Regions from separate parts of the Actinomadura sp. NAK00032 genome, predicted to be linked through region 1. Evidence: riboswitches for the same ligand, from Rfam matches in the RefSeq annotation. Region 1 holds a riboswitch; each other region holds the start of a gene.
The links. A riboswitch is a leader RNA that binds a small molecule or an ion and turns the genes downstream of it on or off. The one in region 1 is predicted to bind cyclic di-AMP.

Region 1 (7,768 bases):
CTCCAGGCCCATGTAGGACCGGGTCAGCCGGTCGCGCAGCAGCGGGTCGTCGACGGCGCCGGTGCGGCGGGCGAGGTCGGCGACGCCCTCGAACTCGCGGGCGAACCCGACCTGCTGGCCGAGGGTCGCGACGCCGCGCTCGAACCCGAGCGTGGCCATCGCGATCTTCCAGCCCTCGCCGGGCGCGCCGACGATGTCGCCGGCGCCCGTGCGGGCGTCGTCGAAGAACACCTCGTTGAACTCGGAGGTGCCGGTGAGCTGGATGATCGGCCGGATGTCCACGCCGTCCTGCTTCATCGGGACGAGCAGGTACGACAGGCCCTTGTGGCGGGACGAGCCGGGCTCGGTGCGGCAGACGACGAAGCACCAGTCCGCTTCGAGGGCCAGCGACGTCCACACCTTCTGGCCGTTGACCGTCCAGTGGTCGCCGGACAGCTCGGCGCGGGTCTGCACGTTGGCCAGGTCGGAGCCGGCGTCGGGCTCGGAGTAGCCCTGGCACCACAGCTCCTCGACCGCCACGATCGGCGGGAGGAACCGGGCGCGCTGCTCGTCGGTGCCGAACGCGATGATCGTCGGGCCGAGCAGGTTCTCGCCGATGTGGTTGACCCGGGCGGGGCCGTCGGCGAGCGCGTACTCCTCGTGGAAGATCACCTGCTGCTCGACGGTGGCGCCGCGGCCGCCGTACTCGCGCGGCCAGCCGACGCACGTCCAGCCGGCCGCGGCCATGTGCCGTTCCCAGGCCAGCCGCTCCTCGAACGCCTCGTGCTCGCGGCCGGGCCCGCCGAGCCCGCGGGCGTGCGCGAAGTCACCCGAGAGGTTCGTCTGGAGCCAGTCGCGGACCTCGGCGCGGAACGCGCGGTCCGCCGGCGACTCGTTCTGCTTCACGCCAGGAACTCTACCAAACAGTTGTTAGAAAGAATCTCTCCCCAGGGCGGGTTCCACCGCCCGCTCCGCCGCCGGCGCCGGCGCCGGTTCGCGGACGGGCGCGGGCGGGCGCTCGGGCACGGCCGCCGGATGCTCGCGGTACAGCAGGTCGAACAGCCGGTCCCAGCGGGCGAGGACGGCGTCCGGGTGGAAGCGCAGCACCGACGCCCGCGCGGCGGCCCCGAGGGCGCGGCGCTCCTCCGGGTCCCCCATGAGGCGGTCCAGCGCGGCGGCGAACGCGGCCGTGTCGCCCGGCTCGACCAGGACGCCGCTCTCCTCGCCGTCGCCGAGCAGGGCCCGGACGCCCGGCGCGCAGTCGAACGCGACCGTCGGCAGCCCGTAGGCCATGGCCTCCAGCACCGACATCGGGAAGCCCTCGGCCCGCGACGGCAGCGCGAGCACCGACGCCTCGACCAGCGCCTGCTCGACGTCGGTGACCACCCCCCGGAACTCCACGGAGTCCGACAGCCCGGCGGCCTCCGCCCGCGCCCGCAGCTCCGCCTCCTTCGGGCCGCCGCCGTAGATGTGGAGCCGCCAGTCCGGATGGCCCGCGCGGACCGCCTCCCACGCCTCCAGCATCAGGTCGACGCCCTTCTCGTGGGACAGGCGCCCGACGCAGGCGACGACCGGGAGGTCCAGCGTGGGGTGGACGGCCGGCGTCACATGCAGCGGGTTCGGGATGTGGTCGGCGTTGGTCATGCCGTCCCGGGCCCAGGCGTCGGCGTCCTCGGCCGTCAGCACCAGCATCCGGTCGGCGCCGGTGTAGTGCTCCCTGACCCTGCGGTAGCGGGTCGACTTGCGGGTGGCCTCGTACGACTCGTGGCTCATCGCCACGACCCGCAGCCCGGACGTGTCGGCCAGCCGCACCCACTCCATCGCCCACACCTGCGCCACGATGACCACTGCCCCGGGCCCGGCGGCGGCGAACAGCTCCGTCAGCCGCGCGGCGCCGCGCCGCTGGGCCGCCGTCCGGCGCAGGTCCCGCGCGCGCGCCGCCGCGTTCAGCTTCTGCAGCGTCCCCTTCGGCCGCCACGCCAGCACGGGTGCCCGCCAGTCCCGGTGCAGCACCTCGACGGCGTAGGAGCCGTCGCGGTCGTGGTGGTACGGCTCCGCGCCGCGGGCGATCCCGACCAGGGTGACCCGGTCGCCGCGCCCGGCCAGCAGCCGTGCCATGTGGTGCGCCCAGCGCTGCAGCCCGCCCATGTCGTCGGCGTTGTTGCACACGATGAAGACGTCACGCGGTGCGGCCATGGCTGCTCCCCCTGCGGTTCGTGCGTTCACTCCTGCGGTCCGGCCGTGCGGCCGGGAAGTAGCGGTCCGCCACCGTCCGGGCGGCGGTGCCCCGGTCGTGCTCGCCGAAGCGCGCGGCGAACGCGCGGCGCCGGGGGCCCTGGACGGCCTCTGCGGCGTCCAGGCCGGCCAGCGCGGCGACGAGCTCCCGCTCGGTGCGGGTGATCGGCCCGGGACCGTCCCGGCCCAGGTCGAGGTATCCGGGGGCGCGGTCGAGGCCGTCCGGGAGGTGCAGGACGATCGGCCGGTCCAGCAGCGCGAAGTCGAACATGATCGAGGAGTGGTCGGTGACCAGCGCGTCCGCGAGGAGCAGCAGGAGGGTGGCGTCGGGCACCGCGCCGGCGTCCCGCATGACCGCGCGGGCGCCGGGCGGGACGTTGGCGCGGCACAGGTAGTGGGGCCGGACGAGCAGGACGTACTCCTCCCCCAGCTCCCGCGCGAATATCTCGGGGTCGATGGGGGGCTCCAGCAGCCCGCCCGGGCGCCCGTCCGGCCCGGTGGCGAAGGTCGGCGCGTACAGGACGGCGCGGCGGCCGTCGTCCAGGCCGAGGGATTCGCGGAGCGCGGCGACCTCGGCGGCCAGCTCCGGATCGCCGTCCACCCCGTTGACCAGGGGGTCGTTGCGGGGGTACCCGGCGGGGAGCAGCTCCGAGCGCACCCCGAGCCCGGCGCACAGGGTCTCGACGTCGTGCCCGGAGCGCACCAGGAAGCAGTCGTAGCGCTCCACCATGCGCCGCAGCCGGGCCCTCTCGGCGGCGGAGGCCCGCTTCAGGCGCGGCTGGTCGAGACCCATCGGCTTGACGGCCGAGCCGTGCCAGGTCTGGATATAGGTGGTCTCACGGCGTTTGCGCAGGCCCTCGGGGAAGCCCTGGTTGTCCACCCAGAACTGGGCGCGTGCCAGCGCCAGAAAGTACCTCCACGAGCCCCGGCGGACGAGCACGGCGTCCTTGGGGAACCCCTTCGGGGAGGACGCGTACGCCCACACCGCCGTGATCGGCCGCCCCGTCCTGCGCAGCTCCCGGTAGAGGTATTTGGGGTTGTCGGAGTAGTGGCGTCCTAGATGGCTCTCGAAGACCACCTGGCCGGTCCGGACGGGCAGCCGGCTGAGCACCCGGTTGAACACGGCGACCTTGGTCCGGCGCGCGGTGAGCCGCCGGGCCGCCGCCCGCCGCGCCGCCCGGACGCGGCGCCAGGCGAGCCGCCCCGCCGCCGAGCGGGCGCCGCGCAGCGCGGCGGCCCTCGCGAGCCGCGCCCACGGGTTCGCCGTCTCCAGCGTGAACGCCAGGTCCCCGCGGCCGGTGAGGCGCGACCGGAGGCTGTCTCCGGCAAGCCGCGTCAGCCGGGGCCGGACGGGCAGCGCGACGCCCTCCAGCGGCGGCGATCCGGGGCCCTCGCCGAGGCGGCAGACCATGTCCTCGCCGTCCGCCCGGACGCGGAGCCACGCGTCCCAGACGGGGTCGGCGAACCCGATCGGCCTGATCCCGGCGGCCGGGTCGAACTCCGCCCGCCAGGCCAGGCGGTCGCCCTCGTGCCGGACGGCGGCGCGGATCCGCGCCCGGCGGGACCCGCGGCGCCGGTCGCGCAACTCCAGCGTCCCGGCGAGCTCGGCGGCCGGCGGGATCCGGCGCAGCGGGTTCGGCACGTGCCCGGCGATCAGGGCGCGGCCGCCGCGCACCTCCAGCCGCGTCACGGTCCCGGCCGGGCACAGCTCCCGCAGCGGCCGGACGTGGAAGCCGAGGCCGGTGACGTCCAGGATCCGGCGGCCGAGCCGCCCGCGCGGCCCGCCCTCGCCCCAGAAGACCCGCCCGTCCCGCTCCACCAGCCGGGCGCGGAGCACGGGCCGCCGCGGTGGCCGGTACTCGGCGGCGGCCAGCGCCCCCGCGTGGTCGCCCTCGCGGACCAGGTACGCGGCGATCGCGGACAGCGGGTTGGCCAGCTCGAACACGCGCGGGTCGAGCTCGGCCAGGTAGCCGGCCGCCAGCTCCAGGAACCGGTCCCGGTGGGCGGGGTCGCGCCCGCGCAGTTCCCGCAGGTAGAGCAGCAGGTCGTGGTTGACGAACTTCACGTCCTTGGCGCGCCCGAGATCGTGCGCGCCGCGCAGCGCGAACAGCATGTCGATGCGCCGGTGGATCTCCAGCCGGTCGGCGAAGTTGGCCGGGTCCGCCCGCCGGTTGGAGATCGACGGCGCGCCCGTCCGCCGCCGGACGAGCCAGCGGTAGACGCGGTGCGGGATCACCGCGGTCCGCTCCGCCGCCAGGTAGGCCTCGGCGGTGAACAGCAGGTCCTCGTAGTGCAGCCGCTCGACGAACCGCAGGCCGTGCTCCTCCAGGAAGCCGCGCCGGTACGCCTTGTTGGTGGAGAGGGTGTCGTAGAGGAGGTCGGGGTTCTCGCGCAGCGAGCCGTACACGGCGCTGCGTTCGTACAGCCACGGGTACCAGGGGCGGACGCGCCCCTTCGCGCCTTCAGGCAGGTCCAGGAAGACCCGCTCGCACAGCCCGGAGACCAGGTCGGCGCCGGTGTCCTCGGCGATGGCGAGCAGGTTGAGGCAGGCGTGCCGGTCCAGCAGGTCGTCGCTGTCGAGGAACATCACGTACCGGCCGGACGAGGCGTCCACGCCGGCGTTGCGGGGCCGGCCGCAGCCGCCGGAGTTGACCGGCAGGTGCACCGCCCGGACCCGGCCCGGCCGCGCCGCGGCGAGCCGCTCGGCGACCTCCCCGGTGCCGTCGGTGCTGGCGTCGTCGACGATCACGGTCTCGACGCCGCCCAGGGACTGCTCCAGCGTCGAGGCGACCGCATGGGGGAGCCGCCGGGCGTCGTTGTAGGCGATCACCACCACGCTGACATCCGGGCGCACCCGCTCGGCCTCCCCTCACCGGTTCCCGCTCGCACCGGCCCGGCCGCCGGGAGCCGGAGGCCGGTCGGACGTTGCCAGGGATTCCTATCCAGGAACGCCCCAGTGAGGCCCAGGGGGCGTCAAAGGCTGTCATTGCTTCCCATTACCCGCCTACAACGGAGACTTAGGACACACCCTCAAGGAACGCCCGAAGGCGCCCGGCCGGAGCCGGGCGCCTTCGATCCGTACGCTCTGGGAGGCGCGTCAGGACGCGTAGTCGGGGTAGCCGTAGCCGACGACCTCGGACTTGTCGCGGACCTTCTTCTGCACCTCGTTGTCGCTGTTGCCCTCGACCGTGCTGATCTTGCCGTTGCCGTTGTCCTTCACGACGAGGCCGACATGGTCGATGTCGCCGATGCTGCCGTTCGAGCCGTCCTTCCAGTCGAAGAACACCACGGCGCCCGGCTTGGGCTTGTCGCCCCAGCGGTCGGTCTTCTTGAACCAGGTGGCGTGCTGGACGGTGTAGGCGTCCCAGCCCATGTTCTTCACGCCGGTGTGGGCCCCGACCCAGGACACGAACATGTCGCACCACTGGGCGCCGTTGTAGGCCTTGACCGAGAAGCCGCCGTCGCGCTGGGCGGTGGCCTTGGCGTGCGGGGTCGAGGTGTACCACTCGTGGAACTTGGTCTGGCCGCCCTTGCCCTCGCTGATGCCGACCTGCTTCTTGGCGAGGTCGATCACCTCGGAGGCCTTGACCGGGCGCGGCGCGACGCCCCAGCCGGCCTCGCGGGCCTCGGCCTGGGTCATGCCCGCGGACTGCTTCGACGCGGTGCCCTGCTCGGCCACCGCGGCCGCCTTCGCCTGGGCCGGGGTCTCGGCCGCGGCGCTGCCGCCGGCGAGGGGGTTGAGGACGGCGAGCCCGACGGCTCCGGTGAGCACGGCGCCCACGGCGACACCGACGGCCTTGTCCTCGGGGGAGAAGCGGTTGAGCGAAAGTCGATCGAAACGACCGGTCATGCAGGGAATCTCCTATCTTCCATGACGCCTACCGGGTTAGCTGACGGATTCGGGCATGGAAGCAGCCCTACGGCGCGGCTCTGGGTCGCGCCGATTCACCCCTGGAACATTGGGTCCCCGGCTCCGTCCGGTCGCTGTCGACCGGGACGGACTCGGCCTCGCACCGCACTCTGCGGCGCAGACTTATCGGATGTATCTCAGTGACTGATCTCTGAGGGGCGCGCATCGTCTGGCGCGCATCGCGTGCGGATTCCGCTCCGCGATCCTCGGCCGTCCAGAGAACGGACGACCGGCGGCAACGCATGGGGTGCGCTGCGGGATTCCGGATAGAAGGTACCAACCTTCTGCGGAAAAGCAAACCAGGCACAAAACTCTGTCTTGCCTGCTCAAAGCCCTTCCAAGGATCCTTCAACACCGTCAGGGCGCGGCATCTTCCCGATCTTTCCCGAACTGGCCCTCAGCCCTTTGCCCATGGGCCTTACCGGCGATGACCAAAAGGTAAAGAAACCCGGGGAGCCCCGGCGGCCGCCTGCCCCGGGGCCGCCCTTCACAGGGCCCCTGGGGCGTCCTCCTGCGGTCTAGCTCACAGGCCCCGCCCACCCCGGGATCCGGGTGCGCTTCGTCACTCGACCCGCAGCGCGAACAGCGTGGTGTCGTCCGCCGCCCGGTCGTGCTCCATCCGCGCCAGGACCTCGTCCAGCACCCGGTCGGGGCGGGTCGAGCCGTCCCGCAGGATGCCGGTGAGGCGCTCGATGCGCTCGTCCAGGTCGGCGTCCCTGCGCTCCACCAGGCCGTCGGTGTAGAGGAACAGCATGTCCCCGGGGTCGAGCTCGGTGGTGATCGTCGTGTACTGCCAGCCGGGCATCGCGCCGAGCATCGGGTCGCGGACGACCTCCAGCGGCGCCGCCCACCCGTCCCGGACCAGGATCGGCGGCGGATGGCCCGCGCACGTCCACTCCAGCACCCGGCGGGCCGGGTCGAAATGCCCGACGATCGCGGTGCCCGTCGCCGGCGGGTCCATGTTGCCGACCAGCTCGTTCAGCCAGCCCACCAGCCGCCCCGCCGGCTCGCCCGTGCACGCGAGGCCCAGCAGCCCGTTCCGCGTGCGCGCCATCGCGGCCGCCGCCGGCAGCCCGTGCCCGGCCGCGTCGCCGATCGCGAACACGGCCCGCCCGTCCGGCAGCACCCGCGTCGCGAACCAGTCCCCGCCGATGCGGGCGGTGCTCTCCGCCGCCAGGCTGCGCAGCGCCACCGACAGGCCCGGCAGCTCCTCGATCTCGTCCTCGTCCGGCAGGATCGCGCGGCGCAGCGTCACCGCGACCCGCCGCTCCTGCGCCGTCCGCGCCTGCTGCTTGAGCATCTGCCGCCGCGTCTCGGCCAGCGCCCGCTCCACCCCGCGCCGCCGGGTGATGTCCTGCGAGACGATGTTGATCGAGACCGGCAGCCCGGAGTCGCCCAGCACCGGCTCGGCGAACAGCCACAGGTGCCGCGGCGTCCCGTCCGGCGCGATCACCCGGTGCTCGGCCTCCACCGGCTCCTTGCGGGAGAACATCGTCTGGACGGCCTCCTCCATCAGCGGGAGGTCGTCGTCCGCCACGACCTTCGGCAGGTCGTGCGGCATCGGCGGCACCTCCTCGGGGTCGAGGCCGTAGTTGGCCAGCATCTGCGGCGTCCAGTCCGCCTCGCCGGTCGCGAGGTCCCACT
Region 2 (7,768 bases), 3.2 Mb from region 1:
GAAGATCAACACCGAGCGGCGCGATCATCTCGCGCCCGGTGGAAGGGGCACGATGAAGGCACTGATGAAGACGGCCGTGGTGGGCCTCGGCATCGCGGCGGCGAGCATCGCGGTCGCGCAGCCGGCGCTGGCCAACTCCTTCGGGCCGGTCTCGGTCGGCGACGGCACCGTCTCCTACAACGACGGTGGCGACCAGTTCTGCGCCCAGGCGTACAACACCGACGGCGCCCGCTGGGTGCAGGTGACGCTCGTCCCGATCAGCCGGTCGGGCCCGAGCCCGTCCTGGAAGGACTACAACAACTACTACGGCAACTCGGGCAGCACCTGCCGCAGCCTCGCCACCGCCTACGAGGACACCTACTACCGCGCCGACATCAAGACCTACTGGGGCGAGCGGGGGACGACCGTGACGCGCTCGTCTCGCTACTTCTACAGCTGATCGTCCACCGCCAGAACGACGGCACGTTCACCGCATCCGGGGCGGGGAGTCCGCAGGGTGACGGCGGCGAGTCCCGCGCCGGCGAGCGCGATGAGCGCGGCGCCGGTGAAGGCGGCGGAGAACCCGTCGGTGAGCGCGGGCAGGTCGCCGAGCTGGTCCGCTCCAGAAGCGGCGGCGATGGCGGTCATGGCCGCCAGGCCGAGCGCCGAGCCGACCTGGTAGCCGGTGTTGACGATGCCGGACGCGAGGCCGCCCTCCTCCGGACGGGCCGCTGACAGCGCGGTGCCGAGCGAGGGGATGAACGCCAGCGACATCCCGAGCGCGGCGACCAGCGAGGCCGGGAGCACGTCCACCCAGTAGTTGCCGTCCGGGCGGATCAGCGACAGCCAGCCCAACCCGGCGGCCAGCACCAGCAGCCCGGCGACGACGGCGGCCTTGGCGCCGAGCCGGCCCATGACGCGCGGCGCCAGGACGATCATCCCGAGCATGATCAGCGCGGTCATCGGCACCAGCGCCGCGCCCGACGGGAAGGCGCTGTAGCCGAGCACCTGCTGCAGGTACAGGTTCAGGAAGAACCACATCGGGATCCACGCGCCGCCGAGCAGCAGCTGCGCGAGGTTGGCGGCGGCCAGGTTCGGCGCACGGAAGATCGACAGCGGCATCAGCGGCGCCCGGCGGTAGGCCTGCAGCGCCAGGAACACCCCCAGCAGCACCAGCCCGCCGGCCATGACGGCCCAGGTCTCCAGTGCGTCCCAGCCGACCTCGGGCGCGCGGACGACGGCGAAGACCAGGCCGCCCAGCCCCGCGGTGACGGTCAGCGCGCCGAGCACGTCCACCTTGCCGCGGGCGCCGCCCCCGCCGCCGGGCATCAGCGCGGGCGCGGCGGCCAGCGCGATGAGGGCGATGGGGATGTTGATGTAGAAGACCCAGGGCCAGGACAGGTACTCGGTGATGACGCCGCCGAGGAACACGCCCGCGGTACCGCCGGCCGGTGCCGCCGCACCGTACAGGGACAGCGCCCTGGTCAGCTCGCGCGGCTCGGAGCCGAACAGCATCATCAGCAGGGTCAGCGCGGCGGGCGCGATGAACGCGGCGCCGACGCCCTGGACGGCCCGTCCGGCCAGCTCCACACCGACGTTTCCGGCGGCGCCCGCCATGGCGGACCCCGCGAGCAGGACGACCCATCCGGCGGAGAACAGCCGGCGGGCGCCGAACAGGTCCGACAGCCGGCCGCCGAGGAGCAGCAGGCCGCCGAACCCGACGACGTAGGCGTTGAACACCCAGGACAGGTTCTCCTGCGAGAAGCCGAGGTCAGCCTGGATGCGGGGCAGCGCCACGCCGATGATCGAAGTGTCCATGATCACCATGAACTGAGCGGTCGCGATCAGTGCCAGCGCCCACCAGCGGCGCGCGGCGGGCGGTGCGGAACGTCCGGACATGACTCTCCTCCTCCTACCCCTAGGGGGTATCTATTCGGCGAGCGCTTACCCTAGGGGGGTATAGTTCCCGACGCAACCCCCGGCGCCCCGCGCCAATTCCCGAACCCCTCGAAGGAGACCCCCGAAATGACCGCCCAAGACCGAGAAGGACCCGCCCACCACAGCGACCAGCACCCACCCGGCCACACCCACCACGCTGCAGACGAGCAGGGCCGTCCCTCAGGCGGCCATGCGGGCGGCCACGGCGGACATGTAGGCGGTCACGGGGACGGGCATGGCGGCGCGGCGGGGGCGGTGTCGTGGGGGATGGCGGCTCAGGCGACGCTGCACTGCCTGACCGGCTGCGCCATCGGCGAGGTGCTCGGCATGGTGATCGGGACGGCGCTGGGGTGGTCGAACGCGGCCACGATCGTCCTGGCGGTCTTCCTCGCGTTCGTCTTCGGCTACGCGCTGACCATGCGCGGCGTCCTCAAGGCGGGGTTGACGCTGCGCGCGGCGTTCGGCGTGGCACTGGCCGCCGACACCGTCTCGATCGCGGTCATGGAGGTGCTGGACAACGCGGCCATGGTGGCGATCCCAGGCGCGATGGAGGCCGGCCTGGCGGACCCCCTGTTCTGGGGCGCGCTCGCCATGGCCTTCTTGCTCGCGTTCATTGTCACCACGCCGGTCAACCGGTGGATGATCGGCCGCGGCAAGGGCCACGCCGTCGTGCACCAGTACCACCACTGACCCGGCGCACGGTCGCTCCGGCACAATGTGGGCAGGACGGAGGTGAGCGCGTGGCCGGACTGGGCGGGTCGCTCGAACGCTCCATCATGGACGTCCTGTGGAGGGCGCCCGAACCACTGCGGGTACGGGAACTACTGGCGAAGCTGAACGAAGACTCCGACAAGGGGCTCGCCTACAACACCGTGCAGACCGTTGCCGAACGCCTGGCACAGAAGGGGCTCCTGCGGCGCACCCAGGACGGGACGGCCTTCCGCTACGGCCCGACCCGCGCGCGGGAGGAGTACGCCGTCGAGCTGATGCTGGACGCGCTGACCGACGCCCCCGACCACGGCGCGATCCTCGCCCGCTTCGCCGAGAGCGTCCCCGCCGAGGACGCCCGCCACCTGCTGGACGCCCTGCGGCGCCGGACGTCCGACGGTGACGAGGCATGACCCCGTGATCTTCCTGGTCGGCGCGCTCATCGCCTCGGCGGCCCTGCTGGGGTGCCTGGCCGGGCCGGTCCTCGACCGGATCCGGGGCGGCGCCCTCGGCCCCCGGACGGCGGTGGCCTGCTGGACGGCCGCGCTCGCGGGCACCGTCATCGCCAGTTCCGGAGTCGTCGCGGTCGCGCTGATCTCGCCGCCGGGGCCCGCCCACGGACTGCTGACGATGCTGCGCGACTGCCTGCCCCACCACGGGAGCGAGGCGATGATCATGGCGGCCGGTGCCAGCCTGGTGCTGCTGACCGCCTGCGGAGCGAGGCTGGCGCGCGGGGCGTCGCGCCTGGTCCGCGCCCTGCGGCACCGCCGCCGGCACTGGGAGATGCTGCACCTGGTCGCCCGGCAGCACGCCGGCCACGCGGACGTCCTCGTACTCGACCACCCGGCGCCCGTGGCCTACTCGCTGTCCGCGCGCCGCCGCGCGATCGTGCTCAGTACGAGAGCCCAGGACGTGTTGAGCGCCGCCGAACTCGGAGCCGTCCTCGCCCACGAGCGAGCCCACCTCCGCCAGCGCCACCACGCACTGCTGCTCGTCTTGGACGTGGCACATGCCCTGCTCCCGTGGCTGCCGACCGTCCGCCGCGCCAGAGCACGACTACCGCTGCTCCTGGAAATGGCAGCGGACGACACAGCGGCGCGCACCCACGGACCACAAACGCTCGTCCAGGCCCTATGCAGACTCACCCCGAACGCACTCGCAACCCCCGGCTCCCTATCGGCCACCGGCCCCCTCCCCGCCCCCGGGCCGCTCGGCACCTCGGGGGTGGGACTCGGCGGGGGCGGCGGCTTGGGCGCGGTAGGGGGCTCGGGGGCGGACGGACTGGCGGCGCGCCTGCGGCGGTTGGAATCCGGCGAACCGGCGCAGCCGCGTGGACTGTTCCGGGTGGTGGCGCCGCTGTTCGTGGGCGCGGCGGTCGCGGGCCCGCTCACTGGCGCCGCCCTTGCGGTCGGCCGGCTGGCGGTGCTCTGCTGATGCGGCTGGGGTGTTTGCCGTAATCCGCGCCTTGAGTGGCGAATGAAGCGGCTATCTCCTACGCTGCGTAGGAGCCATGGTGACGAGCCCCCGCCGGGGGCGGCGATGGCGACGCCGAATCCTGCGGCCCACCGGCCGCGGAACCGGGGACCCGATCTCCACCGGGGTGAATCCGCTCCCTCTGCGGGGCGGTAGGGCGACTCTGGCCCGAACCCGTCAGCTGACCCGGTAGGCGGCACAGAGGAGGACGACCGCATGCAGCGACGCGCTGCCGTCATCGGCACGCCGAAACGCCGCACCCGCACCCCCCGAACCGTCACGGCATGGGCGGTATCGGCCGCCGTGGCCGCGGCGCTCCTCGCACCGGCGCCCGCGTCCGCCGCGCCCGAGCCGTCCCGCCGGGAACTCACCGCGCAGCAGAAGAAGCTCGCGGACGACGCCGAGAAGCTCAGCGAGCAGTACAACGGGCTGCGGGAGCGGCTGAAGCAGGCCCAGCGCGCCGCCAAGGTGGCCGAGGGCAACGCCGTCCGCCAGAAGAAGGCACTGGACGACGCCCGCACCAGGATCGTCAAGCTCGCAGCGGACAGCTACAAGAACGGCCCGGCCGACCCTGCCGTCGCCTTCGCCTCCGCTAAGGACCCGCAGAGCGTCCTGGACCGATCGGCGACGCTCAACTACTTCGCCCGCCAGGACGGCGACCGCGTCGCCCACCTGCTGCAGACGATGCAGGCCGCCGAACGCTCCCGCAAATCGGCCGAAGCGCGCGCGAAGCAGGTGCGCGAACTCACCGACGAGGCCAAGAAGAAGCGCCGGGAGCTCCAGACCAGGCTCAAGAAGGTCGAAGCCAAGCTCGGTGTCGGCACCCCCATCCGCGGCAACGGCGGTCCCATCCCCGACGTGGACCCCGCCGGCGCCTCGGCCAAGGCGATGACCGCCGTCCGGGCCGCGCTGAACCAGCTCGGCGTGCCCTACTCCTGGGGCGGCGGCACCGCGTCCGGCCCGTCCTACGGCACCGCGCAGGGCGCCAACATCAAGGGCTTCGACTGCTCCGGCCTGACCCTGTACGCCTACGCCCAGGTCGGGATCAACCTCCCGCACTACACCGGCGCCCAGTACAACGCGGGCACGCACGTGTCCGAGTCCCAGCTCAGGCCCGGCGACCTGGTGTTCTTCCACAGCGACCTGCACCACATGGGGCTCTACATCGGCGGCGGCAAGATGGTCCACGCCCCGCAGACCGGCGACGTCGTCAAGATCAGCCCGATCGCCGGACGGTCCTTCGCCGGCGGCGTCCGCGTCGCCTGACGCGCTCTCCGCGGACCGGCGTCCCCGGGGCGGCGGGGACGCCGCCGTCCGAACCGGGTCGATTGCCCTGCCGGACGTTTTGGCTACACTGGGCCCGGCGAAGGGGAGTAGTCCTGTAACACCGCTGGTCGACACGCTGGACGTCCTTGGACGTCCCGGCCACCGGGCCCCGCACCGGGGTGGACGAGACCTTCGGCCACGGCATGACGTGGCCCGTACGACCGTGCGGGCCGTCCGATCGTGCCGGGCCGAGTGGTCCTCCCGTCGCCCGCCCAGGGTGCCGGCCGAAGTCCGCGGCCCGGCCCCGGCAGAAGGCACCGCCCATGACCCTGGACCCGCTCGCGATCCTCACCGCCTTCGGCTTGATCTTCCTCGCCGAGCTGCCCGACAAGACGATGTTCGCCTCGCTGGCCATGGGCACGCGCATGCGTCCGCTCTACGTGTGGTTCGGCACGTCCACGGCGTTCATCGTGCACGTCGCGATCGCCGTGGGCGCCGGCAGCCTGCTCAGCCTGCTGCCGGGCATGGCCGTCAAGCTCGTGTCGGCCGCCCTGTTCGCCTTCGGCGCCATCATGCTGATGCGCGGCGGAGGCGACGACGACGATGACGACAAGGCGGGCCAGGCCATCACGCGGTTCTGGCCGTCCTACGTCGCCGCCTTCACGGCCGTGTTCATCAGCGAATGGGGCGATCTGACCCAGATCACCACCGCCAACCTGGCCGCCACCAACGGATGGCTGCCCACGGCGATCGGCTCGGCGGCCGCCCTGATGTCGGTCTCGGCCCTGGCCCTCCTGGCGGGCCGCTTCATCGCCAACAGAGTCCCGCTGAAGACCGTCCAGCGCATCGGCGGCCTGTGCATGGCGGCCCTGGCCATCTGGACCCTGATCGAAGCCTTCACCATGTAACCCCCGAACCGCGTCCGAACCAGAAACACCAACCCCCCAACCACCAGAACAGCCCTGAGAAACGGTCATCAAGCCCGCATGCCCGGGACCGGCTGATGCGCGCGTCATCGTCGTTCGCCTGGTCCTGAGCGCATCGGCCGCCGGATCGGTTCGGCGGGTCGGCCGCCGATTCGGTCTCCGGGACGGCCTCCGGGGGCGGCCTCCGGGGGCGGCCTCGGGGCGGCCGCCGGCGGGGCGCGGGGCCGACCGTTACGCGGGCCGGTTGATCGCGGTCACCTGCGACCGGCAGGGGTTCTGGTGCCGGGCAGTTGAGTCTTGCGGCGGGCTAGTGGGATTGAAGGCCGGTGAGGATCAGGGAGATGACGGCCTCGGACTGCGCTTCGGTTTCGGGGGAGTTCCACTCTGCGGCGTGGGTCGGGTCGTGGAAGCGGGTGGTCGCGTCGAGGACGGCTCGCGCGAGTGCTTCCGGGTCGCCGGGTGTGAAGGTGCCGGTGGTCATGCCGTCGGCGACGATGGCGCGGACCTCGGCGAGGAGGAAGTCGACGTGGGCGGAGGAGACGGCGCTGTGATCCGCCGCCAGCACCCGGAAGGTGGCGAAGAGTTCCGGGTCTTCCCGTGCCTTCGTCCACTTCATGGCGAACATGGTGGTGAGCAAGAGGTGCAGCCGGTCGGGCGGGGCCAGGCCCGAGGCTCGGACCGTCGCGGTGAGCTGGTCGCGCACCCGATCGAGCCAGCGCCGTATCACGGCCTCGCGCAGTGCTGCCTTGGACGGGAAGTGCCGGTACACGCTGCCGTGGCTCACCCCTAGGAGCCGCGCGACGTCGAGCACGGTCGTCTTCTCCGGACCGTGGCGGCGCAGCACCTCTTCGGTGGCCGACACGATCGTCTCCGCGTTGAGCGGGCCTCCGCGCATCAGATCTCCCCGTGCCTCTACGGGCGCGAACGTACGGCAACGCGCTGACGGATGTCAAAGTCTGTCAGTCTGTCACTGATAGTTCGAGTGACAGATATTGACATCTGTCATTTGATGTTCGTACGGTGCAGGGCATGGAGACACCGGATGGACGTGCGCTCAGCACTGCGACCGCGTCGTTCGCGGGACGCACCGTGTCCCGCGTCGGTTACGGCGCGGCCCAGCTCGACCGCCTGCGCAGCAGCCCCGGCGACGCCGTCGCGCTGCTGCGCCGCGCGGTCGAGCTGGGCGTGGACCACGTGGACACCGCCGACTTCTACGGCTTCGGCTTCGCCAACGCCGTGATCCGCGAAGCCCTGCGCCCGGAGGACGGCGTGCTGGTCGTCACCAAGGTCGGCGCCGCTCCCGACCCCGACGGACGCCTGCCGCTGCGGCTCGCGCAGCGGCCCGAGCAACTGCGGGCGAGCGTGGAGGAGAACCTGCGCGGCCTCGGCGTCGAGCGGCTCCCCGTGGTCAACCTCCGGCGCCTCGACACCGGCCCCGGGCTGCGTCCCACCGGGGACCAGGTGGTCGACCTCGACGA
Region 3 (7,768 bases), 4.1 Mb from region 1:
CGCCGGAGCTGATGTTCCTGCCGAGCCGGGTCCCGCTGAACGTCTACGACTGGGCGTGCTGGGCACGGCAGACGATCGTCCCGCTGACGATCCTCGGGTCGCTGCGGCCCGTCCGGGACCTGCCGCTCGACCTCGCCGAGCTGCGCGCCGGGACCATGCCCGCCAAGAAGGAGAAGGGGTGGGGCCGGGCGTTCAACGCGCTCGACCGCGTCCTGCACGTCTACGAGAAGCGGCCGGTGCGGCCGCTGCGCACCGCCGCGATGCGCCGCGCCGCCGACTGGATCATCGCCCGGCAGGAGGCCGACGGCTGCTGGGGCGGGATCCAGCCGCCCTGGGTCTACTCGCTGATGGCGCTGAACGTCCTCGGCTACGACCTCGACCACCCGGTCATCAAGCGGGGCCTGGACGGCCTGGAACGCTTCACGATCCGGGACGAGAAGGGCCGCCGGCTGGAGGCGTGCCAGTCGCCGGTCTGGGACACCGTTCTCGCGATGAACGCGCTCGGCGACGCCGGCGCCGCGCCCGACGACCCGGCGCTGGTGCGCGCGGCGCACTGGGTGCTCGGCGAGGAGGTCCGCGGGCCGGGGGACTGGTCGGTGCGCCGGCCGGGCCTGCCGCCGGGCGGGTGGGCGTTCGAGTTCGACAACGACGTCTACCCCGACACCGACGACACCGCCGAGGCGATCCTCGCGCTGCGCCGCACGTCGCTGCCGGAGGCGGACGCGCCGATCGAGCGGGCCGTCCGGTGGCTGAACGGCATGGCGTCGCGGGACGGCGGCTACGGCGCGTTCGACGCCGACAACACCCGCGAGCTGTGCACGAAGCTGCCGTTCTGCGACTTCGGCGCCGTCATCGACCCGCCGTCCGCCGACGTCACCGCCCATGTCGTCGAGGCGCTCGCCAAGGAGGGCCTCGCCGAGACGGCCGTGGCGAAGCGCGCGGTGGTGTGGCTGCTGAAGGCCCAGGAGGAGGACGGCTCCTGGTTCGGGCGCTGGGGCGCCAACCACGTCTACGGGACGGGCGGCGTGGTGCCCGCGCTCATCGCCGCCGGCGTCCGCCCGGAGAAGCCCGCGATCCGCCGGGCGGTGGCCTGGCTGGAGCAGCACCAGAACGAGGACGGCGGCTGGGGCGAGGACCTGCGCTCCTACGACGACCCGTCCTGGATCGGGCGCGGCGAGTCGACCCCGTCGCAGACGGCGTGGGCGCTGCTGGCACTGCTCGCCGCCGGCGAGCGCTCCGCGGCGGTGGACGCCGGCGTCCGGTGGCTGGTGGAGAACCAGCGGCCGGACGGCAACTGGGACGAGGACAACTTCACCGGCACCGGATTCCCCGGCGACTTCTACATCAACTACCACCTGTACCGGCTGGTGTTCCCGATCAGCGCACTCGGCCGGTACCTGGACGGCTCCTCATGACACGGCTCCTCGTGTGCGCGGCGCTGGGCATCGAGGCGCGCGCGCTCAAGGGGGACAACGGCGGAGGGGACAACGGCGGAGGGAGCGACGGCGAAGGGGACGACGGCCTGCGCGTGGTCCGGACGGGGATGGGGCCCGCCAAGGCGCGGGCCGCCGCCCGGGGGCTGCCGGAGCACGACGCGCTCGCCGTCGTCGGCTGCGGCGGCGCCCTCGACGACCGGCTCCGCCCCGGCGACCTGTTTGTGGCCACCGAGGTCAGGGGCCCGTCCGGGACGGCGCCGGTGCCGTGCCCGACGGCGGAGCCGCTCGCCGGGCTGCTGGAGCGGACGACCGGCGCGACCGTCCACCGCGGGCCGCTCGTCACCCTCGACCACATCGCGACCGGCGCCGAGCGCGCCGACCTCGCGGCCGACGGGGCGCTCGTCGCCGACATGGAGTCGGCGGCGCTGGCCGAGGCGGCGGGCGACCGGCCCTTCGCGGTGGTCCGCGCGATCGTCGACACGCCGGGCCGCCCGCTGGTCGGCCCGGCCACGCTCACCGGCGGGACCGCCGCGCTGCGCCGGCTCCGGGCCGTGGCCCCCGCGCTGCGCGCATGGGCCGCCGCGGCCGGTCCGCGCCGGCTGCTGCTCGCCGGTCCGCGCTCGTTCTGCGCCGGTGTGGAACGGGCCATCGAGATCGTGGAGCGGGCGCTCGACATGCACGGCCCGCCCGTCTACGTGCGCAAGCAGATCGTCCACAACACCCACGTCGTGGACGAGCTGAGCGCGCGCGGCGCCGTGTTCGTCGACGAGCTGGACGAGGTCCCGCCCGGCGCGGTCACGGTGTTCTCCGCGCACGGCGTCGCGCCCGCCGTCCGGGACGAGGCCGGGCGGCTCGGGCTGCGGGTCGTCGACGCGACCTGCCCGCTGGTGGCGAAGGTGCACGCGGAGGCCCGCCGGTTCGCCGCGTCCGGCCACCTGGTCGCGCTGATCGGGCACGCCGGGCACGAGGAGGTCGAGGGCACGCTCGGCGAGGTGCCGTCCTCGACGGTCCTGGTCGAGACGCCGGCGGACGCCCGGTCGCTGCCCGCGGACCGGCCCGTCGCCTACCTCACCCAGACCACCCTCGCCGCCGACGAGGCCGGCGAGGTGGCGGCCGCCATCACCGGCCGGTTCCCGGACGCGGTCGGCCCGCACACCGACGACATCTGCTACGCCACCACCAACCGGCAGCGGGCCGTCGCCGGCGTCGCCCGCGACAGCGACCTCGTCCTCGTCGTCGGGTCGGCCAACTCGTCCAACTCGCTCCGCCTCGTGGAGGTCGCCGAGGCGCACGGCACGCCGGCGGTCCTGGTCGACGGGCCCGCCGACATCCCGCTGGAGCGGCTCCGAGGCGCCCGTGCCATCGGCCTGACCGCCGGGGCGTCGGCGCCGCCGTCCGTCCTGGACGCGGTGGTCGACGCGCTGCGCGGCCTTGGGCCGGTCGGCGTCGAGGAGCGCACGGTCACGGTGGAGACGACCGAGTTCACCCTGCCAAAGGAGGTCCGGACACAATGAGCATGCCGCTTCGCCAGAGTCTTCGCATCGGGGGCTACATCCTCCGCAACAAGCTGCGCGGCAGGGACAAGTTCCCGCTGATCGTGGAGCTGGAACCGTTGTTCGCCTGCAACCTCGCCTGCGCCGGCTGCGGGAAGATCCAGCATCCCGCCGACACGCTCAAGCGGCGGATGCCGGTCGAGCAGGCCGTCGCCGCCATCGAGGAGTGCGGGGCGCCGATGGTGTCCATCGCGGGCGGCGAGCCGCTCATGCACCCGCAGATCGACGAGCTGGTCGGCGAGCTCGTGAAGCGCAAGAAGTTCGTCTTCCTGTGCACCAACGCGCTGCTGATCCCGCGCAAGCTCGACAAGTTCAAGCCGTCGCCGTACTTCGCGTGGGCCGTGCACATCGACGGCTTGCAGGAGCGGCACGACGCGTCGGTCTGCAAGGACGGCGTCTTCGAGGACGCTGTGGCCGCCATCAAGGAGTGCAAGCGGCGCGGGTTCCGCGTCACGACGAACACGACGTTCTTCAACACCGACACCCCGCAGACCGTCATCGAGGTGATGAACTACCTCAACGACGACCTCAAGGTCGACGAGATGATGATCTCGCCGGGGTACGCCTACGACAAGGCGCCCGACCAGGAGCACTTCCTGGGCGTCCAGGAGACCCGCGAGCTGTTCCGCAAGGCGTTCGCGGACGGCAACCGCAAGCGCTGGCGGCTCAACCACTCGCCGCTGTTCCTGGACTTCCTGGAGGGCAAGGTCGACTTCCCGTGCACGGCCTGGGCGATCCCGTCCTACTCGCTGTTCGGGTGGCAGCGCCCCTGCTACCTGATGTCGGACGGCTACGCGCAGAGCTACAAGGAGCTGCTGGACGAGACCGACTGGGACTCCTACGGCCGGGGACGCGACCCGCGCTGCGCGAACTGCATGGCCCACTGCGGCTACGAGCCGACGGCGGTGATGGCGACGGTCGGTTCGCTGAAGGAGTCGATCAGGGCGATGCGCGACACCTGACCGACCTGAGTGAAACGCCCGGAGAGTGGGGATTGGCCCCAACTCTCCGGGCGTAACGATCTACCATTGCGGCCATGGCGGACGAGTGGCCTCCGGCCGAGCTGGACTTCGACAAGCCCACCATCGCGCGCGCGTACGACGCGCTCCTCGGTGGCAAGGACAACTTCGCCGCCGACCGCGCGCTGGCCGACCAGACGGCCGCGCTGATCCCCGGCCTGCGCGAATCCGCGGTCGAGAACCGCAAGGTGCTCGTCCGGGGCGTCCGCTACCTGGCCGGAGAGGTCGGCATGGACCAGTTCCTCGACCTCGGCAGCGGACTGCCCACGCTCGAGAACACCCACGAGGTCGCCCAGCGCGAGAACCCGGACGCCCGCGTCGTCTACGTCGACATCGACCCGCTGGTCTCCGTCCACGGGCGGGCGATCCTGGCGAACGACGACGTCACGCGGGTGATGGTCGGCGACGTCCGCGACCCGGCGGCCGTCCTGTCGGACCCCGCCGTCGACGGCTTCATCGACTTCTCCCGCCCGGCCGTCCGTCATGATGGTCGGGATGCTGCACTACCTGTCGCCGGACGTAGTGGACGGCGTCGTCGCCGCCTACCGCGACGTCCTGGCTCCGGGCAGCCACCTGTTCATGACGTCCCTCGTGGACACGGGCCTGCCCCAGCAACAGGAGCTGGCCCGCATCACACGAGAGAACCTGGAAGAGGGCTGGGCGCGCACGCCCGCCGAGATCGAGGCCCAGTTCGGTGACTTCGAACTGGTCGAACCCGGCGTGACCTACACGGCCCTGTGGCGTCCCGAAGGCCCGGTCGACCCGGACCACCTCGCTCCAGGGGAGCAGCTCGGGATGGCCGGCGTCGCCATCAAGCGTCGCTGAGCTTCTTCGGCCGGTAGGCCTTGTACTCGCTGCCCGAGTCGAGCCCGTAGTCGCGCGTCCGGTAGTCGGTGCCGTACCGGCCGCGCTGCTCGAACGCCCAGTAGGACGTGTGGGCCTTGTTGGCCCACTTCTCGAAGATGACGACATGGCGCGTCGTGTTGGTGCCCTCGGCGTCCATCACGAGGTCGCCCTTCTTGAGCTCCGACATCTTGATGCGCTCGGTGAAGCGCGAGGACGTCAGGCCGACGGTGTTCGGCCCCGGCTTCGCCAGCCCGAGGGTCATCGCCACGAAGCCGGAGCAGTCGGTGCGGTAGCCCTTGTGGTAGTCGGTCTGGCTGTAGGGCACGCGGTCGCCGCTGTGCGGGTTCCAGGTCTTGGCCCGCGCGATGACCTTCGACCGCTCGTCGGTGGTGTCCGTCTTGGCGGACGTCGCGGAGCCCTTCTCCGGGTCCTTGCCCGGCTCCGGGTCGGCGGCGCGCTGCTTGGGGATGCTCTGGACGGAGGCGACGGACGTGCCCGACTCGGACGAACCGGCCGTCGCCTGGAGGGTCGTGGCGGCCACGCCGATCGCGGCCAGGCCGAGGATCGCGCCGTTGGCGCGCGGGCTCAGCCCGAAAAGCCCCGACTTCTTCTTGTTCCTGCCCGTGCTGTGCTTTCCCGTGCTGTTGTTTCCCGGGCCGTGATCGCCCGCGTTGTGATTGCCCGTGCTGTGCTTGCCTGTCAAGGGGGACTCCTTGCTTCCATTGGCCGCCTACCGGGTTAGCTGACGGGTTCGGGCGTGGAAGTCGCCCTACGGCCTGCGGACAGGCCGATTCACCCCAGTGCGAGGGTGGGTCCCCGGCTCCGCGCTGCGGCGGACTCGGCGGGTGCCGCTACGAGAATGTAGAGAGCGGCGCTGCTGTTGTAGGGCCCGTTCAAGGGCGCGGGCGGCGTGCATGGGAGGTGCCGCCGGACGACGCGTGGGGCGCGCCGCCCCCACCGGCTCGGTGCCAGGTGGGACAAGAACGCCTGGTGAGCGCCTTGGCGGGGGCCAAGCTACTCGTATCACCAAGCGAAGGCAAACTCCAGCAAAATCAAACTCCCAGCTCAGCGCCCCGAAGGCGGTTGCGGCAAGGCAATGCGCGCGTCCGGGGCGGCCGCCGCGGGACGCTGTCCTCGACAGGTCGAGCGCAGCCCTTGAAGTGCAACCAGATGGTTGCCTATCCTGGTGCCGAGTCGACCGGGAACGAGGAGTCGCCGAGCATGGACGAGGTCTTCCGGGCGCTGGCCGATCCCACCCGGCGCAAGCTGCTGGACCGGCTGAACGAGCGCAACGGGCAGAGCCTGCGCGAGCTGTGCTCGGGCCTCGGCACCAGCCGGCAGGCGGTCAGCAAGCACCTGTCCGTGCTGGAGGCCGCCCAGCTGGTGGTGGCGGCGCGGCGCGGCCGGGAGAAGCTCCACTACCTCAACGCCGCGCCGATCAACGCCATCGCCGAGCGCTGGATCAGGCGCTACGACCAGGAGCGCGCCAACGCGCTCACCGATCTCAGAACGGCATTGGAGCAGCAGCCGATGGACGGCAACGACGCTTTCGTGTACACGACCTACATCAAGTCCACGCCCGAACGGCTCTGGGAGGCCCTGACCGACCCGGCCTTCACGCGCCGCTACTGGGGCGTCGGCTTCGAGACCGACTGGAAACCGGGCTCGGAGATGACCTGGGAGGAGGGCGGCCGGCGCACCGGCGACCCCGAGCAGGTCGTCCTGGAGTGCGAGCCCGGCCGCCGGCTGTCCTACACCTGGCACACCTTCACCCCGGAATGGGCGGAGGGCGCCGGAGTGGGCGAGGACGTGCTGGCCGAGCTGCAGGCCGAGTCCCGCTCCAGGGTGACCTTCGAGATCGAGCCGCTCGGCGAGATGGTGAAGCTCACCGTCGTCCACGACGGCCTCGACGCCGGAGGCGCCCTGCGCGGCATGATCGGCCAGGGCTGGCCCGCGATCGCGGCGAGCCTGAAGTCGCTGCTGGAGACCGGCGCCCCCCTGCCCGCGTAGCGGGACGCGCCGCATGGGAGAGGGCCCGCGACCGGGCGAATCGGGTCGCGGGCCTTTGCCGTCGGGCAGGGCGTCCTATGCCTGGGAGAGCGCGTAGAGAATGAACAGGACGCAACAGAGGGTCACCGCGGCCATCGCGGCGAAGTAGGCGCCCGCCTTGCGCCGTCGTCCGACCGCCGCCGCGACGAGACCGGCGACCGGCGCGAGCGCGGCGCCCCCCAACCCGGCCCAGAACAGCGCCACGGCGGCCGACCTCCCGACGACGTTGCCCGAGGCTCCGTCGACCAGCGCGAACCCGACTCCGAGAGCCAGCGGGAAGGCGAGCCACCAGGAGGTCATGCCGACCACCACCCAGGACACGACCCGGCCCGAACCGGAGTGATCAGCAGTCGACATGCTCGCATCCTAAGCGGCCGATGGGGCCGGGGCCGAGCTACTCGATCACCAGGGGACCGACCAGGGACGGAAGCCGGGGGGACGGAAACCGGGCGGGGACGGAAGTCAGGGCGGGGACGGAAGTCAGGGCGGGGCGGAAAACGGGTGGACCGAAACCGGGGGCGGGGCTGAAACCGGTGGACGGAAAGCGCCGGGGAGTAAGTCCGCACTTCTGCTCGTTGGGCCCCGGTACGGCGGCTCACGATGTGCGGCGCGGTCATCGCAGATGATCAGCAGACCATTCTGGACGCCATGGCCTAATTGCGATATGTCAGAGTATGATCACCCGGCGGATCCCGGGTTCAGGGAGCATTCGATGACACATCGGAAAGCGGCCGTCCGCGGCCTTCTTCTCATCGCGACCGCGATGCTGGGCGCCGCGGCCTGCGGCGGCGGTGCGGACGACGACGGCGAGGTCGGCGCCGCCCCGGCCGCGACGCGGCCCGTGCCGCCGAGCCCGGCGGAGACG

Region 2: another riboswitch for cyclic di-AMP. It lies ahead of HUT06_RS03095 (NlpC/P60 family protein); the one in region 1 lies ahead of HUT06_RS17805 (CHAP domain-containing protein).
Region 3: another riboswitch for cyclic di-AMP. It lies ahead of HUT06_RS36150 (C40 family peptidase); the one in region 1 lies ahead of HUT06_RS17805 (CHAP domain-containing protein).

What each region holds. Positions count from the first base shown of each region.
Region 1 covers NZ_CP054932.1:3,809,862-3,817,629, reverse strand. Annotated here, with positions in the region: gene HUT06_RS17820 (acyl-CoA dehydrogenase family protein) at 1-885, opposite strand, end outside; gene HUT06_RS17815 (glycosyltransferase) at 910-2,175, opposite strand; gene HUT06_RS17810 (CDP-glycerol glycerophosphotransferase family protein) at 2,159-5,068, opposite strand; gene HUT06_RS17805 (CHAP domain-containing protein) at 5,312-6,064, opposite strand; cyclic di-AMP (ydaO/yuaA leader) riboswitch at 6,075-6,232, opposite strand; gene HUT06_RS17800 (PP2C family protein-serine/threonine phosphatase) at 6,687-7,768, opposite strand, start outside.
Region 2 covers NZ_CP054932.1:620,272-628,039, forward strand. Annotated here, with positions in the region: gene HUT06_RS03070 (hypothetical protein) at 53-439, shown strand; gene HUT06_RS03075 (MFS transporter) at 430-1,878, opposite strand; gene HUT06_RS03080 (DUF4396 domain-containing protein) at 2,005-2,607, shown strand; gene HUT06_RS03085 (BlaI/MecI/CopY family transcriptional regulator) at 2,658-3,038, shown strand; gene HUT06_RS03090 (M56 family metallopeptidase) at 3,025-4,059, shown strand; cyclic di-AMP (ydaO/yuaA leader) riboswitch at 4,162-4,309, shown strand; gene HUT06_RS03095 (NlpC/P60 family protein) at 4,315-5,364, shown strand; gene HUT06_RS03100 (TMEM165/GDT1 family protein) at 5,688-6,272, shown strand; gene HUT06_RS03105 (TetR family transcriptional regulator) at 6,598-7,185, opposite strand; gene HUT06_RS03110 (aldo/keto reductase) at 7,320-7,768, shown strand, end outside.
Region 3 covers NZ_CP054932.1:7,873,036-7,880,803, reverse strand. Annotated here, with positions in the region: gene shc (squalene--hopene cyclase) at 1-1,415, shown strand, start outside; gene ispH (4-hydroxy-3-methylbut-2-enyl diphosphate reductase) at 1,412-2,950, shown strand; gene hpnH (adenosyl-hopene transferase HpnH) at 2,947-3,951, shown strand; partial or broken gene HUT06_RS45720 (SAM-dependent methyltransferase) at 4,026-4,421, shown strand; gene HUT06_RS45715 (SAM-dependent methyltransferase) at 4,504-4,833, shown strand; gene HUT06_RS36150 (C40 family peptidase) at 4,820-5,557, opposite strand; cyclic di-AMP (ydaO/yuaA leader) riboswitch at 5,566-5,708, opposite strand; gene HUT06_RS36145 (metalloregulator ArsR/SmtB family transcription factor) at 6,076-6,864, shown strand; gene HUT06_RS36140 (hypothetical protein) at 6,940-7,260, opposite strand; gene HUT06_RS36135 (hypothetical protein) at 7,616-7,768, shown strand, end outside.